Regions from separate parts of the Vibrio coralliirubri genome, predicted to be linked through region 2. Evidence: predicted binding sites of a transcription regulator. Region 2 holds the regulator's gene; the other holds the start of a gene.
The links. Region 2 encodes PurR, which represses purine synthesis genes. Its sites were predicted from a motif close to TNANGNAAACGTTTNCNTNA; they were not measured.
Positions count from the first base shown of each region.

Region 1: OCV20_RS04690 (NupC/NupG family nucleoside CNT transporter) is a predicted target of PurR. The motif match lies at 1,263-1,282, and genes of this name have one in related genera.

Region 1 is NZ_AP025470.1:969,335-972,524, reverse strand. It holds gene OCV20_RS04690 (NupC/NupG family nucleoside CNT transporter) at 17-1,216, opposite strand; gene OCV20_RS04685 (LysR family transcriptional regulator) at 1,422-2,342, opposite strand; gene OCV20_RS04680 (lytic murein transglycosylase) at 2,513-3,190, opposite strand, start outside.
Region 2 is NZ_AP025470.1:1,263,355-1,266,544, forward strand. It holds gene OCV20_RS05945 (TVP38/TMEM64 family protein) at 1-22, opposite strand, end outside; gene OCV20_RS05950 (TfoX/Sxy family DNA transformation protein) at 157-747, opposite strand; cyclic di-GMP riboswitch class I at 875-960, opposite strand; gene purR (HTH-type transcriptional repressor PurR) at 1,131-2,135, opposite strand; gene torD (molecular chaperone TorD) at 2,451-3,098, opposite strand.

The sequences.
Region 1 (3,190 bases), 290 kb from region 2:
AGTCATGATCAGTTAGCTATAGGGAAAGTACAACACCAGCAATAGCGGCACTCATTAGGTTAGCAAACACACCTGCACAAATCGCTTTGAAGCCATATTGTGAGATGAAAGAGCGACGCTCTGGAACTAAGCTGCCCAAACCACCGATAAGAATCGCCATGGTAGATATGTTAGCAAAGCCACATAGAGCAAAAGTCACGATCGCTTGTGAGTGCTCACTTAGCGCCTCTTTAGCATCCATTAGTTGGATGAAAGCCACGAACTCGTTCACGACAATCTTGTTACCGATCAATGAGCCCGCAACCACAGCCTCAGACCACGGTACACCGATCAGCCATGCAACGGGTGCAAACACATAACCTAGGATAAGTTCGAAGCTTAGGTTTACGCCAAACCAGCCGCCAACGATACCTAGCAAGCCATTCAGCATTGCAATCACACTGATAAAGGCAAGAAGTGTTGCACCCACCGCAACGGCAATACGAAGTCCAGACATAGCCCCATCTGCCATTGCCTCAACTACGTTTGTTGCTCGTGGAATTTCTACATCAGACTCAATATTTTCTTGAGCGTCATCTGGGCTGCCAGGTACTAAGATTTTAGCCATCAATAGACCGGCTGGTGCAGACATGAATGCCGCAGCGATCAGGAAGTTTAGGTCAACGCCAAGCGATGCATAACCCACTAGCGTACCACCAGCGACAGAAGCTAAACCACACACCATCACAGCAAACAGTTGTGAATCCGTCATGTGCTTTAAGTAAGGTTTAACCACCAATGGCGCTTCAATCATGCCGACAAAGATGTTGGCAGTCGCAGACAGTGATTCCGCACGACCTGTGCCCAAGAACTTCTGCAGTGCACCACCGATAAGGTTGATCACTTTTGGCATAAAGCCGATGTGGTACAAACCAGAGATAAGCGCAGAGAAAAAGATAATGATGCCCAGAACATTAATCGCGAAAACGAAACCGTTATTCGTTAGGCCACCAAATAGGAAGTTAATCCCCTCTTGACCGTAGTTGATCAAGCTAGATACCGCACCCGTGGCTGCATTCAACGCTTCTTTACCCATTGGTACATACAGAACCAATAGCGCGAATGAGATTTGTAATAAGAAAGCCAAAGAGACTGTTCTTAGTGGAATATTTTTTCTGTCCGTAGATAGTAACCAAGCGGCAACTAAAATAGTGATAATTCCAAGTAGGGAAGCCATGTGCGTCAACCTAAAAGTTGTAGATAGGAAAGGCGACGCATTCTATAGAGGAAATCGTTTGCGGCAAGCTGAGGTTGTTAACGTGATGTTGGGGTAATCACGATTTAACTATGAGTAGAATTAAGTTATTGAATTTTAATAATTAACTTTGATTAAAAAGCGTACTTTTTCCATATGGAAATTATATTTATAGATTAGGAAACAGTTAGCGATGCAGTTCAACGCACGTTTTGAGGTTTTTGTCCCAATACGTCGGCGACCCGATATGATCTTTAATGAACTCAATCACCGCTGAAAGCTTCTTCGGCATGTTCTTTCGGCTTGGGTAAACAGCATAGAATGGCATCAACTGACTGGCTCTCCACTCTGGCAAGACTTGAATCAACTTGCCCGTTCTAAACTCTTCTTTCACTAAGTAAGTCGCCAAATAAGCAACGCCCCACCCTGATACTGCCGCGTCTCGTACTGCCTCAGCCAAATCGACTGAGTAATCGCCCGCGACTTTGACGCTGAGGTTTTCTTGCCCGTTATCAAACGCCCACGATGTGTAATCTCGTTCACGGCTACGATAAATAAGACAGTTATGGTCAATCAAATCGGAAGGTACATGTGGCGTCCCAGCCTTAATCAGATAATCCGGTGACGCAGCCACCACAAACTGGCTATCGGCTAAACGCTGCGCAATGTAACCTTCAGGCAAGTCTTCATTGTTGGTGATCCAGAGATCCAAGCGCTCTTCAATCATGTCCACCTTATAGTCGAACAAGTGGACCTCGATTCTCAACTGAGGATAAAGCTGTCTGAGTTGATCAATCGCCGGAATGATATGCAGTGTGCCAAATGACTGCGACAACCCGACGCGCAAGATTCCAGAGATATCATCGCGCTGGCTGTCCATATCCATCTGAGCCGCTTTTACCGTGTTAAACAACTGCTCACAATGTTGATAGAACACGTCTCCCGCTTCAGTCAGCGTGAGGCTTCGTGTGGTTCGTTGCACCAGCTTGATGCCTATCGAGTCTTCAAGCAAAGCGACTTGCTTACTGATATGAGACACCGAAACATTTAAGCTTTTTGCAGCACTGGTAAAGCCTTCGTGCTTGATCAGCGCATGAAATATCACCATCTGTGCAGCTCTATCTGTTAGCACAAGATCACCTTATTAAATCTCTGAAATATAAAATCAAAAAGGACTCCGAAGAGTCCTTTAGTTCGTTCTGCCTATGGTAGGCCAAATGCTATTCAAAGCGGCCTAAGGCTATTAACCAAATTCAGTCTATTAATCAAATGGGTCGATTAATCAAACTTAATTCTGTCAGCTAGATGGCTTACTGCCAAAGCAAAGTAGTAAGAACGGTTCCACTTCATTAACACATTGTAGTTGTTGTAAATGAGGTACGAACGACCCGCTTCGTCATCCGGCATTATCAACCAAGCTTTAATGTCTTCATCAAGCGTTGGCAGTGGGCGATCGTCATAGCGTTTAATGCCGAGTTCAGACCACTCTTTTAAGTATTTCGCTTTGTCTTCGTCTCGACCTTGTAAGTCAATAGACACAGTTGACGGAACATGAACCTGACGACCCCAAGTATATTTGTCATCCCATCCTGATTGGCTGAGATAATTGGCCGCTGAAGCAAATACGTCTTCTTCAGTGCCCCAAATGTCTTTCTTACCGTCGCCACTGCCATCAGCGGCATACGCTAAGAATGAGCTCGGCATAAACTGAGGCTGACCCATCGCACCAGCCCAAGAGCCTTTCATCTCTTTTGGAGCAATATGGCCTTGATCAAGAATCTTCAATGCCGCCATCGCTTCGCTGCGGAAGAAAGCTTCTCGGCGTCCTTCATAAGCCATGGTCGTTAGGGCGTCGATAACGCTGTAATTGCCCGTGAACTTACCAAAATTACTCTCAACACCCCATAGCGCGACAATGAATCTTGGTTGAACACCATATTCATCACCAATACGCTT
Region 2 (3,190 bases):
CCAATATCATTTTCTTACTCATTGATACTTCCTCTAAATTTTCAATGCATACCGATAGTATAGATAGACAGGCAAAGCATAGATTAACTTTCACCAGATATAAAAAAAGCCGCAGTAAATGCGGCTTAGTTGTGTATAGAGATTGTACTGACAATGTTAATTGACGCGATTGATAAGCTCTTCGCGACGCTGCTGCGGTATAACAGACCAATGTGTACCATTGATCGCGCCTTCTAGCGCCCAAAGTAGTTCAATACTGACAGAAGACGCATGCGATTCTTTGATGGCGTTAAATGCGTTTACAGAGCCAGATTCATATAAACGTTCTACAGAATCGATCCCTGCCTTTTTCAACATACGCTCGGTAGCGAGTCGAAGATTAGGCAGATCTTTGAGTCGGGTCGGCTTAGCAGAAGACTGCTCAGCTTTTTCTTCTTTAGCAAAACCTAGAGACGTGGTTGCAAGCTGCAAGATTTTCTCTTGGTCTTGCCAGAGGCCTTCAGGTAAAGCGAAATATTTAGTAACGACAGGGAAACCACGTTTTTTGTAGACGTACGGTTGAAACCCTTGTTGTTCGAATTGTTTCGTTGTGCCTTTGTCTGCGCGTATGTGCAACTGGTCATTTACAACCAGAGCAAACATAGTGTCATCAGCAAAAAGACCGAAGCCACCAAACATTGAGCGTGATTTTATTTTTCCTAGGGACTCAAATAACTTCATCGAGTCCTTTAGTATCGGTTTATCCATGTTATTTATCTCGGTGTATTTGAACTACGCCACCAAATAAGCAGGTCCGAGAGATTAGCAAAATGTTGCAATTAAATTGTCAATAAGCCGTAAATTACTAAATTATTAGTAGTTACTGCATTTTGCCATCGGTAACCCCGCTACCATACCAACGAGTGGTTTAGGCCGGAAGCTTTGCGTCTCACTCTTTCGAGTGGTTTGCCCTGTGCGTGACTGATTGAATAGAATAAAGTTTTTGTTGAATGAAGCTCACAGTTGATATTTCAAAATGTGATATTGCTTCAATTAATGATCTTTCCGTTGTGCATCTGGGTTCATTATAGTTGCTGATAAAAAAAGCGCACCTAAAGGTGCGCTTGATGAAATTAAACTCGAATTATCAATTAATTTAACGTTTTAACTGTACTTCGTTCAACAATTTCAGGGTGCATTTCGAAGACGCGTTTTTCGTGGTCTTTGTCTTTGATGCGCTCTAATAGAATTTCGAATGCATTCTTACCAACACGACGCTTTGGTTGGTGAACGGTCGTTAGCGGCGGAGAGAAGTATTCAGCCAGTTCGATGTTGTCGTAACCGATCACTGAGATATCTTCTGGAATGCGAATGCCTTTTTCTTGCAGGCGGCTCATTAAGCCGAGTGCCATTGTGTCGTTAAAGCAGAATACCGCCGTTGGACGATCTTCCATCTCAACGATTTGTTCTGCAGCAAGAACAGCCGTATCACACTCGAAGTTACCTTCGATGATCATATTTTCATCGGCAGAAATCTTAGCTTCGTTAAGTGCACGCTTGTAACCGGCAATACGTTCAACACATGCTGCTTTGTCTAAGTGGCCACTTAAACATGCAATCTTAGAGTGACCGCGTTCAATAAGGTATTTGGTCGCTAGGTAGCCACCTTCTTCAGAGTTATCGATGATCTTATCAGCCTGAGAGCTCTCAGGGCCCCAGTCCATGATAACTTTAGGGATGTCAGCGTGACGGTCTAACATCTCTCTTAGTTCTTCAGTTAGGTCAGAACACATAACTAAGATGCCATCTACACGTTTCTCTGCAAGCATTCGAATGTAGTCACGTTGCTTCTCATAGATACCGCCCGTATTACACAGGATCAAAGTGTAACCTTGACGGTAGCAGTAGCTCTCAACACCATCGATAACTTCAGAGAAGAATAGGTTAGTTGATTGAGTCACTAGCATGCCGATAGTGCGTGTTGTATTACATTTCAAGCTACGAGCAACAGCACTTGGTGCATAGTTCAGTTCATCTACGGCTTTGTTTACTTTTTCTTGAGTTGCTTCTGCAACAAAGCGAGTTTTATTGATTACGTGAGAAACGGTTGTTGTTGATACGCCGGCTAAGCGAGCGACATCTTTTATAGTGGCCATGGTTTTATCCTATTAGAAGCTACTTTCCCAAAGTACGGAATAAAGTAGCCGTTAAGCTACCTAACTAAGAGCTTAAATTTGTAGGGCTCTTTGGGTACTAAAGTGCTAAAAAACAAAAAACCGCTATTGAGCGGCTTGTCTTAACACCGAAATGCTCTGAACTTTAATAAGCATAGCATTTCGTGAATGTTTCATATTTTATCGTTTGCGGTCACAATTTTAGACTGACTAGAAACTACTCGCAATAAAATTCACCCAGAAATCCGGGTGAATTGTCACATTCTACTGAATTTATTTACCTAGTCATCCAATAAGCTATTCACCAGCTAAATATTGAGTGTCTAATTGACAGAATGCGAGTAGCAAAGATGAGACACTAGCGTAGAAACCGAATTCATCAACGTCATGACATTTCACGTTGAACTTTGGTACCCAAGTCAGCAGTTGTTGGTCGATAAACTGCTGTTGAACGGCAAATGAATTCTCTAGCTCTTCTTCAATATCCGTTTCGTTTGAACGAATGATCAAGTTACCAAGGAAATCGAGTTCGATAGCAATGTGGTCTGCTGGCTCTTTTAGATCTTGGTTCACAACTAAGTTGTGCTTAGCCATGATCTCTTCCATATCTTTTGCTGGCTTATCATTCAAAAGGCCAGTTTCGCCGATATACATAGAAGCGTAAGGAAGAGCGCCGTGTTTATCTGTCTTTAAGAAAAGGTCGCAAAAGTCTGCAGACAGTTCTAGCTGGGCATCTTCACGTGTTTGTAGACGGTTCAGCGCATCCACTAACTTATCAATCGCTGGCTTTAGTGTTTCATTTTCGCCTAAACCAGTTAGGAAAGAACGAATTTCAACAGAGTGGTAGTGATCGAGTTCTTCTTGAGTGAGCTCTTTGGCAAATAAGCTTGATAGCCACCAGTATATTTCTGCTCTTTGCTCGTTGAACGCTTTCGTATCTTTCATTTGTTAGATCCTGACTTAGTCTTGTGATGTTGCTTATATACATCTTGAAGTCACTTGGGCATAAGCACACCAAGGCTGAATAACAAGGTTAT